Regions from separate parts of the Rothia koreensis genome, predicted to be linked through region 1. Evidence: riboswitches for the same ligand, from Rfam matches in the RefSeq annotation. Region 1 holds a riboswitch; each other region holds the start of a gene.
What was found. A riboswitch is a leader RNA that binds a small molecule or an ion and turns the genes downstream of it on or off. The one in region 1 is predicted to bind S-adenosylmethionine.
Positions count from the first base shown of each region.

Region 2: it holds a riboswitch for S-adenosylmethionine, as region 1 does, so the genes downstream of both, ACTSLZ_RS00175 (LLM class flavin-dependent oxidoreductase) here and ACTSLZ_RS11380 (bifunctional o-acetylhomoserine/o-acetylserine sulfhydrylase) in region 1, are expected to answer to the same signal.
Region 3: it holds a riboswitch for S-adenosylmethionine, as region 1 does, so the genes downstream of both, metE (5-methyltetrahydropteroyltriglutamate--homocysteine S-methyltransferase) here and ACTSLZ_RS11380 (bifunctional o-acetylhomoserine/o-acetylserine sulfhydrylase) in region 1, are expected to answer to the same signal.

Region 1 covers NZ_CP197643.1:2,545,663-2,550,880, forward strand. The annotation lists gene ACTSLZ_RS11370 (phospholipase) at 18-677, opposite strand; gene metX (homoserine O-acetyltransferase MetX) at 776-1,981, opposite strand; gene ACTSLZ_RS11380 (bifunctional o-acetylhomoserine/o-acetylserine sulfhydrylase) at 1,999-3,390, opposite strand; SAM riboswitch class IV at 3,523-3,635, opposite strand; gene ACTSLZ_RS11385 (amino acid permease) at 3,750-5,218, shown strand, end outside.
Region 2 covers NZ_CP197643.1:40,693-45,910, reverse strand. The annotation lists gene paaE (1,2-phenylacetyl-CoA epoxidase subunit PaaE) at 1-995, shown strand, start outside; gene ACTSLZ_RS00180 (enoyl-CoA hydratase/isomerase family protein) at 1,042-1,812, shown strand; SAM riboswitch class IV at 1,957-2,079, shown strand; gene ACTSLZ_RS00175 (LLM class flavin-dependent oxidoreductase) at 2,196-3,632, shown strand; gene ACTSLZ_RS00170 (helix-turn-helix domain-containing protein) at 4,490-5,140, shown strand.
Region 3 covers NZ_CP197643.1:914,381-919,598, forward strand. The annotation lists gene ACTSLZ_RS03935 (inorganic phosphate transporter) at 1-420, opposite strand, end outside; gene ACTSLZ_RS03940 (phosphate transport regulator) at 424-1,041, opposite strand; gene ACTSLZ_RS03945 (hypothetical protein) at 1,871-2,461, opposite strand; SAM riboswitch class I at 2,862-2,966, shown strand; gene metE (5-methyltetrahydropteroyltriglutamate--homocysteine S-methyltransferase) at 3,086-5,218, shown strand, end outside.

The DNA of each region.
Region 1 (5,218 bases):
AGGAAGCGCCCCCGCCCCTACCGGAGCGAGTACTGAAGGAATTCGGAGACGTGTTTCATCTCCTGGTTGTTCACGCCGTGGCCCATGCCCGCGTACAGGACCTTGGTCACCTGGGTGTGGTCACGCAACCAATCGAGGTTGAAGGCGACCATGTCGGACGGGATCACCGGGTCCTCCTGGTCGCGTCCGTAGAAGAAGGGAACTTTCGGGGACATGGATGACAGGGCGGCGTCGTCGAGGAAGTCGCTCTGGGCGTCCAGAACAAATCCGGACAGCCCGACGACGGCGCGCACGAGGTCCGGGCGATGCCGCAGCACGGAGGTCGCGACGGCCATACCTTGGGAGAATCCGAAAAGGGTCACGTCCGAGTAGCCTTCGGCGTTGCTCTCGATCCAGGAGACGACGTCGGCGGCCGCCTGCTGGGCTTCTTCGACGTCGGCGGTGATGTGCTGGCCGAACGTCCCCTGGAGGGCGAACCAGCTGTAACCGGGTCCGCCGCCCGGGACCGGGTCGGGTGCTCTCATTCCCGCGTAGGTGAAGCCGTCCTGGGGAAGGGCCGGCAGAAGCCCGAGGAGGTCCTTTTCGTGGGAACCGTAGCCGTGAAGCATCAGGACCAGGTGCGTTCCGGGACGCTCGGATTCAGGGCGCGAGAATTCGACGGTGGGATGTGGAGTCATGCGTCCCATCCTATTCACGACCCAGTTCGGTTCGGCTCAGCGACCGACGTCGTCGCCGGTGTCGGGGCGACGACGTCGCAGTCCGAACCGTAACCTCGTCAGTCCCGGCAGGGCGAGCCCAAGGGCGCGTCCCGCAGGGCATCGCCCTCACGGAGGAACTTGCTGATTTGGGAGGTCTCGATGAGGAAGGCGTCGTGGCCGCTCGGTGAGCTGATGTACCCCACCTCCACGGGTTCGGGAAGGGAGCGCGCGAGGATCTCCGAATCCCGGGGGTAGAACAGACGGTCCGAGTCCACGGCCACGATCGTCCACCCGCACGTCGCCCGGGCGAGCGCTTCCTTCAGGGAGCCTCGGCCCCGGGCGACGTCGTGGCTCATGAGGGCGTCATTGACGCACAGGTAGGAATTCGCGTCGAACCGGCCAGCGAGCTTCGACGCCTGGTGGTCCAGGTAGCTTTCGACCCGGTAACGACCCCGCGTGTTCACGCACGGTCCCGACGGGTCCTCGTCGCCTTGCGGGTGGCGGCCGAACCGGTAGTGCAGTTCCGTCGCGGAGCGATAGGTGATGTGAGCAATGCGGCGGGCCAGCCCCAGGCCGTCGACCGGGAAAGGCCCCGAATAGTAGTCTCCCCCGGCAAAGTTCGGGTCCTGCCGGATCGCGAGCGCCTGGGCCTGGCCCCAGGAGAGCTGCTCCGCCGTCGATTCGGCCCCGGCAGCAATCGTGGCGCAGTGGCGCACACGGTCCGGGAAGGTCACGGCCCACTCGATCGCACGGGCCCCGCCCATCGAGCCGCCGATCACCAGAGACCACTGGTCGATTCCGAGGCCATCCGCCAGCACGGCTTCGGCCCGCACGGAATCCCGGATCGTGGTCAGGGGGAACCTGGATCCCCAGGGTCGCCGCTCCGGATCGATCGTTGCCGGCGCCGGGGACGAGGGCCCGGTCGATCCGTAGCAGCCGCCGATGATGTTCGGACACACCACGAAGTACTGGTCGGTGTCGATCGCCGCACCGGGCCCGATGAGCCCTTCCCACCAGCCTTCTTCTTCGGCCGCCCTGCGCTCGAGCTCACTCGCCCCCTCCGGGGCCTCGCCGTGTGCCGCGTGCGTGTCCCCGGTGAGGGCGTGAAGAACCAGGACGGCGTTGGACGCGTCCTGGTTCAACGTCCCCCAGGTCTCGTACGCGATGGTGGCGTCGGAGATGACAGCGCCGGAGTCCACCAGAAGGTCGCCGACGTCGTAGTAATTGACTACGCCGTCTCCCCTGGTTTCGGCCTTGCGCGCACCGGTACCGACGATCGTCACGTCTGCTCCTCGTTCGTCTATTGCCTGTTCGCGGATACGGGTTCTGCCGATACGGTCGCGCCGTCCGCGGATGTCAGCGCGTCGAAACCGTGCTCGAGATCGGCCAGGATGTCGTCTATGTGCTCGAGCCCCACGGAGAGCCGGACGAATCCGGGAGCCACTCCAGCATCGCGAAGCTCCTTGTCCGAAAGCTGCGAGTGCGTGGTCGAGGCGGGGTGGATGACCAACGAGTGCACGTCCCCGATGTTGGCCACGTTGGAGTGAAGCTGAAGGGAATCCACGAAGTTTCGGGCCGGCTCCGCACCTCCCTCGAGTTCGAAGCCGACGACCGCCCCGACGCCATGGGGCGCGTATTTCCGCCCGAGGTCGTACCAGGGCGATGACTCGAGGCCCGCATAGTGCACGCGCGTCACGTCGGGACGAGCTTCCAGCCACGTGGCGACCTTGCGAGCGTTCTCTACGTGCCTCTCCACGCGAAGGGAGAGAGTTTCGAGGCCGATGGAAATGTTGAACGCGTTGGTCGGCGAGATCGAGGCGCCGAGATCACGCAGCAGGGTCACGCGTGCCCGCAGTATGTAGGAGAGATTGACGCCGAAGACGCCGTTGGGTCCGAGGTCCTCGGCGAAGACCAGGCCGTGGTAGCTGGGATCCGGGGTATTGAACTGCGGGAACCGGTCCGGGTACTTCGAATAGTCGAAGTTGCCGGAATCGACGATCACGCCACCGACGCTGTTCCCATGTCCTCCGAGGTACTTGGTCGCGGAGTGCACGACGACGTCGGCTCCCCATTCGAACGGCTTGACGAGGTACGGGGTGGGCACCGTGTTGTCCACGACCAACGGCACACCGACTTCGTGAGCGAGTTCGGCCAACGGTTCGATATCGAACACGTCGCTGCGCGGATTCGGTACGGTCTCGCCGTAGAAAACCTTGGTGTTCGGTCGGACCGCGGCGCGCCAGGCCTCGGGGTTGTCGAAGTCCTCCACGAAGGTGGTCTCGATGCCGTAGGAACTCAAGGTGTGCTTGAGCAGGTTGTACGTACCGCCGTAAAGGCTGGGGCTGGCGACCACGTGGTCCCCGGCCCTCGCGATATTGAGGATCGCGATGGTGATGGCTGCTTGGCCGGATGCGACCAGAAGGGCACCGACGCCGCCTTCGAGCGCGGCAATGCGGTTCTCGACGACTTCCTGGGTCGGATTCGTCAAGCGCGAGTAGATGGGGCCGAGTTCCTTGAGCCCGAACCGGTTGGCCGCCTGCTCGGCGTCGTCGAACACGAAGGACGTCGACTGGTAGATCGGCAATGCCCGCGCACCGGTCGCGGAATCCGGGTCCTGTCCGGCGTGAATTTGCTGTGTCTCGAACTTCCAGCCCTGCGGCGCGGAAGGAGTGGGAAGACCTTGAGTGCTCATTTTTGCTCCTGTCGATTCGAGGGGCATGGAGCGACCGGCCGTCTTCCGATCCATCAGCACCCGGGTCGACCCGGAACCCTCTGGTTCACCGGGGAATACGAGTCTCACTGATCGAGACGACCGGGCACACCGCGCCCGCGCTTGCGATCGCTGTTCGCGACCACCAGGTCCTCACCCAGGGCACCCCACCGCGGTTGGAGGGTTGCCGGCCAGCAAGCTGGGGCTTTGCGCTGGCTCTCTTGACCCGATACAAGGTTTTCGCATGGGCGGAGCGCGCGTCAAGTGCCGGCGTCATACTGCACCCGTATGAAACGTCATGACATTTATGACGTGAGCGAGACCATTGCGTACCCTGTCTCATGGTCGTTCGGTGTCGGACCGAGCGGCATCACCATCGACCGCCCCGAAGGAATACCGTGAGCCAGGAGAACAACCCCTCCCCGAGATGGGGCGGAAAGGGAGCCGCGGGCGACGTCGCGGAGAACGCACGGACGTCGCTCAGGCGCGGGCTGACCCTGCGGCACATTCGTTTCATTGCCCTCGGTTCAGCCATCGGAACGGGCCTGTTCCTCGGGTCCGCGGACGCCATCCAGTTCGCCGGCCCCTCGGTGCTTCTGGCCTACATCATCGGTGGTGCGGCGGTTTTCATGGTCATGCGCGCCATGGGCGAAATGGCCCTGGTCCACCCGGTCCCCGGCTCATTCGCCGACTACGCGACCGAGTATTTGGGCCGCTGGGCGGGATTCGTCACCGGCTGGAGTTTTGCCTTCGAGATGGCGCTCGTCGCCGTCGCGGACGTCACGGCCTTTTCCCTCTACATGAAGTTCTGGTTCCCGACGACGCCGAGCTGGATCTGGATCGTCTCGGTCGTCGCGATCATCATGGCGGTCAACCTCACCAAGGTGAAGGTCTACGGCGAGGTCGAGTTCTGGCTGACCCTGGTCAAGGTCGGCGCCATCGTGGCGATGATCGTCGGAGGCCTGGCCCTGATCGTCTTCGGTGTTCAGCTGCACCAGGAGATCCAGCCGTCCGTGACGAACCTGTGGGAACAGGGTGGCTTCTTCCCCCACGGGTTCTCGGGCTTCCTGGCCTGTTTCACCGTGGTCATGTTCGCCTTCGGCGGCGTGGAAAACATCGGAATCACCGCGGGCGAGGCCGAAGACCCGGAGAAATCCATCCCCGGGGCGATCAACACCGTCCCGGTGCGCATCCTGCTCTTCTACGTCCTCACGATGGGCGTGATCATGTCCCTCTACCCCTGGAGCAGCATCGGCGACGAAGGCTCGCCTTTCGTGCAGATCTTCTCCGGGTTGGGCATCCCTGCGGCCGCCCACATCCTCAATGTGGTGGTTCTGACGGCCGCCGTGTCCGCAATCAATTCGGACATCTACGGGGCCGGGCGGATGTTGTACGGGCTCGCCCAACGCGGTCTCGCGCCGCGCTCCTTCAGCCGAGTATCGTCGCGGGGCACCCCCAGTATGACGGTGGCAGCGATGGGCATCGTCCTCGTGGCCGGGGTGCTGGTCAACCACTTCTTCGAGAACGCATTCCTGTACGTCGCAACCCTGGTGACGTTCGCGACAGTTCTGGTCTGGGTCATGATCCTGGTGACGCACCTGGCCATGCGACGCCGACGCTCGCGCGAGGGCTCGGGGCCCTCCCCCTTCCCGACTCCTTGGTGGCCGGCGGCTTCCTGGCTCGCTCTTGCGTTCATGATCGGCGTCGTCGTGCTCCTCGGATTCTTCGAGGACACTCGCATGTCCCTCATGATCGGGGCGGTGTGGGTGATCCTCCTGGCCCTCGTCTATCCCCTGACTCGTCGCACGCG
Region 2 (5,218 bases), 400 kb from region 1:
CCGAGATCGACGGCCAGGAAGTGCGCCGCTCGTACTCCATCTGCGCAGAGCCGCGCCCCGGAGAGATCCGAGTCGCGATCAAGAAGGACATGGGCGGGTTGTTCTCCACGTGGGCCAACGAGGAGCTGGCCGTCGGGGACGAACTCGAGGTCATGAACCCGCAGGGCGCCTTTACCTCCAGAACCCGGGTCACCTCGATGAACCACCCGGACGAACTGGCCCGGCACGAGGTCCGCGAGGACAAGAACGCCCACGTGGTGGCCATCGCCGCCGGATCGGGGATCACGCCCATCATGGCGATCGCCCGGTCCCTGATGAAGGCTTCTCCCACCGCGAGCGTCGATCTCGTCTACGCGAACAAATCCTCGATGGACGTGATGTTCGCGGAGGAACTGGGCGACCTCAAGGACAAGTACCCGTCACGGATCGCCCTGCACCACGTCCTGTCCCGTGAACAGCGTGTCTCGCCCCTCATGTCCGGCCGCATCGACCCCGACAAGCTGGACGAACTCCTGGACAAGGTGATCCCGGTCGATGCAACCCAGGAATGGTTCCTGTGCGGACCGTTCGAGCTCGTGCAGCTCTGCCGTGACGCGCTCGCGGCCCGAGGGGTCCCGGAGGAGAGGATCCGTTTCGAACTGTTCACGACCGGCAAGCCGGAGAAACCGGCCGGGCAGCAGGGGCGAGAAGTGGTCGCGGATCCCGAGGGCGAGAACATCAGGATCACCTTCAACCTGGACGGCAATACCGGAAAGGTCGAAACACCCAAGTCGGCCAACGAAACCGTGCTCAACGCCGCGCTTCGTGTCCGTCCCGACGTGCCCTTCGCGTGTGCCGGCGGCGTGTGCGGAACCTGCAGGGCCAAAGTCCTCTGCGGCGACTTCACGATGGAAGAAAACTTCGCCCTGGAGAAGGATGAGATCGAGGCCGGCTACGTCCTGACGTGCCAGACCCGACCGACCTCCGACGCCCTGGACGTCGACTATGACGCATAGCTCGTGCGCGGTGCGCCGCTTCGGGCCAGTTGAAAGGACCTCGACCATGATCGACCTGACCATTTCCGATGACATCGCGGAGATCGTGCTCAATGCTCCGAGCAAGCTCAACGCCCTGGACGTCGAGGATCTCGCAGAACTGTCCGAGGCCTATCGGGAGGCAGAGAACGCCGAGGTCCGGGCGCTCGTGCTGCGCGGCGAGGGCCGCGGGTTCTGCGCGGGCAGGGACATCTCGTCGGTGGATCCGGCACACGACGACGTCGAGGGCTACCTGGGGCATCGGGCCACGGCCCTCTTTCGCCAGATCGCCGCGTTCTCAGCCCCGACCTTTGCCGCGGTGCACGGCGCGTGCCTCGGCGTCGGGCTCGGTCTGGCGATCGCGAGCGACGTCGTCTACGTCGCCGAGGACGCCAAGATCGGGTCGCCGTTCGCCAACCTCGGGGCGACGCTCGACTCCGGAGGCCATGCTCTGTTCTACGAGAGGCTCGGGGCGCACCGGACCCTCGACCTGATCTACACCGGGGAGATGATGAGCGGGGCCGAGGCGGTCACCGCCGGGCTCTTCTCCCGCTCCGTGCCCGCGGAAGAATTGGTGGACTTCACGATGCAACGGGTCCGGAAGGTGTCCCAGGGGGCGACACAGGCGTACCTGGTCTCGAAGGCTCTGGTAGGTCAGCTGCGTGACGAGCGAGCAGGCCTCTGGGATTCCATGGCGGCCGAATCCGCCGAGCAGGCACGACTGTGCTCGACCGCGGACTACGCGGAGGGGTTCTCGGCGTTCCAGGAGAAGCGAAAGCCGCGCTTCACGGGAGAGTAGAGACTCGGGCACTGTCTGTTCGGAGCATTGTCCCGACGTAGCCGGTGCCGTGCCGCGCGGCCCCGTAACACAGTGCAAACCGAGTAACACAAGCACACAGGATGGTCTGGAATCCGAGGTGTTACATACGCTCATGGAAGGAAAGATCAAGAGTCCCAACGCGCAAGCTCTGGCTGGTTGGGCGGCAACCCTCTCCCGTAGCGGGGTGCCCCAGATGATGATCTGGCACCGTCGGCGCGACGACCGGCGGACATGCAAGTACGGCGCGAGAACCGGCGCCACCGCGTGAATGGTTGCGTCGATTCTCGGGAGACGGGAAGTCGGCGCAGGGCTCGGGCACGCGGAGAACCATGGAGTCCCTCCAGGCACCGAAAGGAATCCCGATGTCGGACAAGAAGCGCATCGCCATCAACGCCTTCGACATGACGTGCGTGGGCCACCAGAGCTTTGATCTGTGGCGCCACCCTCGTTCGCGGGCCACCGAGTACAACACCCTCGAGTACTGGACCGACTTGGCCAAGACGCTCGAGAAGGGTCTTTTCGACGGGATCTTCTTGGCCGACGTCGTCGGGATCTACGACGTGTACCGCAACTCGGCGGCACCCTCGATCCGTGGTGGGGCGCAGGTTCCGGTCAATGACCCGTTCATGCAGATCTCGGCGATGGCCGCGGTGACCGAGAACCTCGGCTTCGGCGTGACCAGTGCCGTGACCTACGAGCAGCCGTACACGCTGGCCAGGAAGTACGCGACGCTCGACCACCTGACCAAGGGGCGCGTCGGCTTCAACGTGGTCACGTCCTACCTTCCGTCGGCCGCGGAGAACCAGGGCCTGCCGCGCCAGATCGAGCATGACAAGCGCTATGAGATCGCCGACGAGTTCCTCGACGTCTGCTACAAGCTCTGGGAAGGATCGTGGGAGGACGACGCCGTGGTCAAGGACCGCGAAACCGGCGTCTACGCCGACCCGTCCAAGGTCCACCCGATCCAGCACGAGGGCAAATACTTCACGGTCCCCGGAGCGGGACTCACCGAGCCGTCCCCGCAGCGAACCCCCGTCATCTTCCAGGCGGGAGCCTCCTCGCGCGGTCAGGCTTTCGCTGGCAAGCACGCCGAGGCCGTGTTCGTGGGCGGGCTGCGCCCGGATCTGACCCGGTTCATGACCGACAAGATCCGTGACGAGGCCGAGAAGGCCGGTCGTCAGCGCGACGACGTCAAGATCTTCGCGATGCTGTCCGTGATCGTCGACGAGACCGACGAAAAGGCCCAGGCCAAGTACGAAGAGTACCTCCAGTACGTGTCTCCCGAGACCTCCCAGGCGATCATCGGCGGCTGGTCCGGTGTCGACCTGTCCCAGTTCGGCGAGGACGAAGTGCTCAACTACATCGAGACCGATTCCATTCAGTCCTTCCTGACCCCGTTCACCCTCCAGTCCAAGGACAAGGAGTGGACGCGCGAGGACATTGCGAAGCACTGCGCGATCGGCGGGATGGGCGACGTCATCATCGGTGGTCCCGAAAAGGTTGCCGACGAGCTCGAACGCTGGATCGATGAAGGCGGCCTGGACGGAATCAATCTCGCCTACCACGTCTCGCCCGGGTCCTTCGAGGACTTCGTCGAGTTCGTGGTCCCCGAGCTCCAGAAGCGCGGCCGCTACCGGACGAGCTACGAGGGATCCACCTTCCGCGAGAACCTCTACGGCGAAGGTCAGGTTGCGATCGACGAGCACCACCCGGCCGCGGCGTACAAGGGGTCGTATGTCGGCAAGCCATCGACCGAGGACACCCCGGCGCGCCCGGTCGAGGAGGACGCCGTGGCCTGATCGTTCGGGAAGTGGCGCCGTGTCTTGGCTCGGTCGGGTGTGGTGCCGCGACGCGGTCGGGTGCGGCGCTTCGTCTTGACTCGTCGGGGGCGGCATCATAACTCGGTCGGGTGTGGCGCCGCGTCTTGGGCGGGTGTGGCCGGCAGCTTCCGTTGTCCGCCGCGAGGTGGCGAGGCGGCGAGGCGGCGGTTTTGTGCGGCTGATTCCACGAAGTGGCAGTTTGGTGCCGTTCTCTTCGCGAGGTGGCAATCTCGTGCTGTTTTTCCGGCGAGGTGGCAATTTTGGGACGTTTTGGGCCGGTTTTAGTCCCAAAACTGCCACCTCGCGCGCCGGCCTGCACGTAACTGCCACGTCGAGCGCTCGTTCGCTCGAAATTGCCACCTCGGCGGGGCGACTCGCACGAAACTGCCACCTCGCGCGCCGGCCTGCACGTAACTGCCACCTCGAGCGCCCGACCGCACAGAACTGCCACCTCGGTCCGGGACGACGACGGCGATAAGCCCCGTCACGTGCGTGCTTCGGCACAAAATTGCCATCTCGGCCCCTGACTGCACGAAACTGCCACCTCGGTCGAGGGCGAGCTGCACAAAACTGCCACCTCGCGCGTCGGCCTGCACGAAACTGCCACCTCAGCCCCCGCCCCCCTCCGGCCCGCGGCACCCCCGGCCCGCGGCACGCGCCCCCGCTCCGACCCCCCCCGCGGCCCGCACCCCTCGCCTCTGAACCCCCTCCGATCCCCGGCCGCTTGCGCGAAAGATCGCCCACCGCGCCCATTTACATAGTTAGGCTATCCTTAGAGACCAAAGCCACAAAAAGTGCAGTTGTGCATCTTTTGCAGAACTGCATAAGATGCATGGGTGCAAACCACAGAACCATCCCTTCGCGAACGACGTCGGGCGCGGACGTGGGACTCGATCCACGCGGCCGCGCGTGAACTCGCGTCGGAACGCGGAATCAGGCAGACCACCGCGGAACTCATCGCGGAGAAAGCCGGTGTCTCGCCGCGAACGTTCTTCAACTACTTCGCGACCAAGGAAGACGCCGTCATGGGGCTGCGTCCCCCTCAGATGACCGAAGACATGTTGGCTCAGGTCCAGGAGGACGAGTCGGGCGGACTGCTCGCGCAGGCGGCCCGGCTCCTCGCCAGCGTCCTGTACGACTCGTTCGCGAGCGACATCAAGGGGATCATGAACGAGCTCACCGAAGACCGGGACCATATGCGGCAACGCATGAAGATCCACATGCTTCGGTGCGAGCAGGAGCTCAAGGACTTCCTGCTCGCCATGGACTGGGCCGTGTACCAGGAATCCGGCCGTTTCGTGCTTCGTGAAGACGAGAACAGCGAGCCGGAACCCGAGCAGGAAGAGCGCATTCGTGCGATCGTCCTGATGGCCACCGCTGTTCTCCGATACGTCGACTACGGCGCCCGAGCCTCCCGGGATGAGTTTGCCGCATCCATCAATCGCACCGTCACACTGTTCTCCACCATGATCAAGGAGCCTCGTTGAGCACCACCTACACACCGCGTCACGCCGTCGGGGGTGGCAAGAGCGGCACCGGAGCGGCGCAGACCGATCCGGCCTCGC
Region 3 (5,218 bases), 1.3 Mb from region 1:
GATGACGTCGCCGACCATGGTCAGGCCGAGGTGCAGGTGGTTTCCGAGACCGACCTGGTTCGTTGCCCAGAGGCCCCCGAAGACCCCGCCGATCAGGGCATTGGTCGAGGACGACGGCGAACGCCGCCACCAGGTGAAGATTTCCCACAGGATCACGGTCAGCAGCGCAGCGGTCAGCACCGCGAGCCCGACGTCGTCGTGAGGGATCGTGAGCCACTGGTCAGAGGTGAGGGACAGAGTCACCGATCCCACGACCAGCCCCACCACGTTGAAGGCAGCGCAGACGATGAGCGCCACTCTGGGCGTCAGGGCGCGGGCGGACACCGGGACGGCCACGGCATTCGAGGCATCGTGGAAACACCCGATGGCGGTGTACCCCAGAAGGAAGAGACCGCACAGGACGAAAAGGAAGTACTCCACGCCTCAGGACTCCTGGACGAGGATGCGGCCAACGTCGGTGGCCACCTCCCGCACACTGAGCGACGCCGCCTGCAACTGGGCCGTGAACTGGGCTTCCTTGATGTAGGCCGCCGGCTTGAGGCGGTCCATCATGTCCGCCTGGTACAGATTCGTGGTCCGGATCGACTGCTTCGACATGCGCAGCACCTCGACCCAGTACTCGTCCAGGCCTTCGAGGTCGGAGAGATGACGCATCGCCTCGGCGGTCAGGGAGGCCTGGCGCTGGAGGAGGTCCAGGAGATCGGAAGCGCGATTGGAGAAGCGGTCCAGGGTGTGGATCTTGATGATGTGCGACGCCGAGGTGAGGGACTCCGTGGCCTGATTGAGACGCTGACCGAGCCGGTACAGGTCGGCGCGCGGAAGAGGCAGAACGAAGGCGCTGCGCACCGTGGTCATCAGGGCAAAGAACGCGTCCGTCGAGCGCCCCTCGATTTCCAGGGCCTGTTCGAAGCCCTGATCATGGTCGGAAACCGGCGACCCCATCATGCGGGATGCCGAGGAGGTTGAGTCGACAACCAGTTGCGCCATGTCCGAGAGCAGCTCGAGGGCCTTGTTCTCCTGGGGGAATAAGCGAAGTGCCACGCTCTGCCTTCCAAGATGGTGGTGGGGTGATCATTCCCAAGATAACCGCACTTGGTTAACAAGCTCGACTTGAGGCTTTCATGACGCACGGGGCCGCGGGCGGGCCTGCGGGGCCTGCGGGGCCTGCGGGGCCTGTGGGGCCGCCGGGCGTGAGGGTGATGCGGGGTAGCTGGGCGTGAGGGTGCTGCGGGCTTGGGGCTCGGAATTTGATGGCCTTGCGTCCCGGACGGCTCTCCTGCGCCCCAACTGGGAGGCGGTTACTCGATTCGGTGGCGGTTTCCGGCGGCAACGGTCCGGGCCCGACGCGGTGGCTTCATGGGCTGGGAGGCGGTTCCCCAATAGCGGGGCGGTTACCGGCGCAATTGGACGGCCTTTGAGGAGCCGGCCTACATCGTGCGGAGGCGGTTGCTCGATTCGGTGCCCTTTACCGGCGAAAAGAGGCCGGAATTCGTGGCACTCGGACGTCTGTTGGGAGGAGGCTTCCTGATTCGGTGGCGTTTGCCTTCGTTAGGTGGGGTCTGAACCGCCACCTAACGAAGGCAAAGGCCTCCCAATCGGGCAACCGCCACGCAGGAGGAGCTATCAAGCAACAGGCGCGGCCACAGAGGAGGGCCCACCGAGGCCGGACGACGAGCAGCGGAACCCGGACAGAAAAGAACCCCCGCCGAAGCGGGGGTTCTTCCCGAAGTATGGGGCACTGGACCGGGTGCGCCTCTCGGCGGAAGACCGCTCGTAGCGGCTAAATAATGGAGCCCGGGGCAACCTGCGGCCCAGTGCCTTGTATCCAGTGTGGTCCTCGTTCGCCGAGGCTGTCAAAGGACCCTGGGGATCAACGATTCATGGGGTTCCGGCGTTGCTTGAGTTCCTTGAACCAGCGTCCGCTCTGACCGACCCACAACATGATCGTGCCGATGATCAGGAGAATCGTCCCGATGGCCCCGATGATTCCCGGGGCATCCTGGAAGGCGCCGCCCAGGCCGAGGAGGCTCAGGATCGCGAGAATGAGCAGGACGATCCTGCCCCAGTTCTTGCCTCGGGTGGCCGCCCTGGCGGAGAGGAGCTGGAGCACGATGACGATCAGCGAGAAGATGGCCCCGGCGCTGAAGAAGCCCCAGGCGTAGGCGGCCTGCCCCTGATCAGCCAGAGTCTTGTATTCGTCGGTGGCCATGAAGACGAACGGCGAGATGATCAAGCTGATCACGCTGATGGCCGCCGAAATGTAAATGAGCCGGGCGGCGGTGTGCACGGCCTTGGGTGCCGCCAGGTCTCCGCCCTGGTTCTGGAGAGGACCATGACCGTTTCCTGCGTCGCCGCCCTGGTACTGGGGTTGTCCGCCCTGGTACTGGGGCTGTCCGCCGTTGGGGTTGCTCCCGTACTGAGGAGGCTGGTTCCCGGCCGGGGAATCGTGATTCTCGGTCATGCTTTCCTCTCAAAAGGTGATTGAACTGACCTTCCTATCAAAACACGAGGGAGTCCCGGCCCACAATGAATCCGCGCCGGCACGCGCGCATGCGGAATCGCTTGTTCATGATTTTCACGCCCGCCCCGGGAAATGAATCAATAAACGGTCACGATTCGGTCGCGAATCGGTTTCGGGTCCGCCGACGTGCGGCGATTCGTCGTCGTCGGAAAACCCACGGAAGATCGGACCCGCGCAAGGAAAACACGGAACCTTACGTTCCGGAGTCATAAAAACCTGGGTCGTCTTCATATGACACCGGTATTTCTCCGTCCCGTCGCTGTGCTCAATGACGCGACATGTGCCGTCAAAGAATCCTCATCCTTGCGGCCGTTCAGGAGGCCGGGTTTGAATACTTGCGTATCTATCCAGAGCGGCCGAGAGACCTGGCTCGACGACGCCGCAGCAACCCCCTCGTGACCCCAACGGGTCCGAGGCACGGTGCTCCCGCCAGGTCCGATGGAGTGTATCGGTTGTCCTTCGACGACGCCGGGCGCATTCCCCGGCCGATCCCGTGCTTTCGGTCGTGGGCCCCGAGTATCGACTGACGCCGCCTCCGTCGGGCGTACCGAAAGGAGACCCGGCGTGAAACCTGAAGACGGACCAGCACTGTCCTTCGAGCTGTATCCGCCGCGCAGCAGCCTGAGTGCGGAGGCCCTGGGTGCCACCATCGCCGAACTCGAGCCCACGCGCCCCGACTACGTGTCGGTGACGGCAGCCTTGGCCGGGGACAGGAGGCGCCAGAGTATCGACCTCCTGCGCCACCTCGTGGATGAGACCGAGCTGAAGCCGCTGGCCCATATCCTCTCGACCGGGCAGAACGCCGCCGAACTCGAGGACCTGGTTCAGGAGATCATCGATCACGGGGTTCGCGGGCTCTTGGCCCTGCGCGGAGACCGGCCCGATGACTACACGCTTCGCGAGGGCGAGTTGCCTTTCGCCCGGCACCTCGTCGAACTCATCCGCCGCGTCGAGGCCCGGGGATCGGCCAAATTGTGTGCGGGACGCCTCGCGGTCGGGGTCGCGGCGTACCCGGTTCGGCACCCGGAGTCCTCGAGCATCCACCACGACACCGAAGTCCTGCTCGCGAAGCAGAGAGCCGGTGCGGACTTCGCCATCACCCAGGTCTACCCCGATCCGGACGACTACGCCGGGCTGGTCGACCGGGCCCGCGCCAACGACGTCGACCTGCCGCTCATCCCCGGCATCCTGCCCGTGACCAGCCTGCGCAGGTACCTGCGCGTGTGCGACCTGGCGGGCATCGATCCCAACCGGGAGCTCGCCTCCCGCCTCGAATCGGCCGGATCGTTCGCCGAGCGCCTGGCCGTGGGAGTCGACTCGGCCGAGGAATTCGCCCGTCGGGCCCTCGACGCCGGGGCCCCAGGACTGCACATCTACACCTTCAACGAGCACCCGGCAGCACTCGAGCTCGTGGACCGACTCGGTCTGCGCCGAGGAACGCCGTCGAAACACCCGTCCGTCGCAAGAAAACAACGTGAGGAGATCACCGTGACCGAAACCAACGCCCCGAACCCCACCACCGCCGAGAGCCCGGCGAGCACCCAGGGCCGCACCTTCCCCGGAGCAAGCATCTTGGGTTACCCCAGGATCGGACGCGACCGGGAGCTCAAGAAGGCCCTCGAATCCTACTGGGCCTCCGACAGCGGATCCCACGAGCTGACCGCGTCCGTCGACTCCCTGCGCGCGCGGGACGTGCGTCGGCTCGCGGATCTCGGACTCACTCAGGATTCGTCGATCCCGGCCTCTTTCGCCCTCTACGACCAGGTTCTCGACGCCATCCTGGCGACGGGCGCCGTGCCCACGCGTTTCGCGGACCTCGCCGACGAGGAAGGCCGTCTGGACCGGGATGCGTCCTTCGTCCTGGCCCGCGGCGATGACGCCCGCGGGCCGTTGGAAATGACCAAGTGGTTCAACACGAACTACCACTACCTGGTTCCCGAGATCGGACCGCAGACCCCGTTCGCCGCGGATCCGCGGGAACTCATCGGACAGTTCCGTGCCGGCAACGGAGATTCCGGAACCCCACTGCGCCCCGCGGTTCTGGGACCGGTCTCCTTCCTCCTGCTGTCGAAAGCCGATGATGCCGCCCCCGAAGGCTTCGACCCCCTGGACCGGCTCGATGACCTGGTCGAGGTCTATCGCGGGCTGATCGACCAGGTGGCCGCAGAAGGAGCGCAGTGGATCCAGATCGAGGAGCCCGCACTCGTGACCGAGCACCACCGGCCCGACCTCGCCGGTCGCGTCCGTGACGCGTATCGTCGCCTGACGGCCGCGCGAACACCCAACGGCCCGTCGATCCTCGTCGCGACGCCTTACGGAGACGCAGAGGACCTCCTGGAGCCGCTGGTGGACGCGGGAGTCGACGCCGTCCACGTGGATCTGGTCTCCGGCCCGGACGGGGGAGGGCTGCGCGAACCCAGCGCGGACCAGCTGGCGCTGTTCACCGGCGAGGATTCACCCGTTCTGGTGGCCGGCGTCGTCAACGGACAGAACATCTGGCGCACCGACTTGCGCACGACGTTCGCGCTGCTCGAGGAGTTGCACGAGGCGGGGGCGAGGGTGTCGGTGAGCACGTCGACGTCGCTCATCCACGTCCCGCACGATGCCGCCCGCGAGGATCGGCTCGACGACCAGCCGCTGCGGTGGCTCGCCTTCGCAGACCAGAAGGTCGGCGAGACCGTGGTTCTGGCCAAGGGG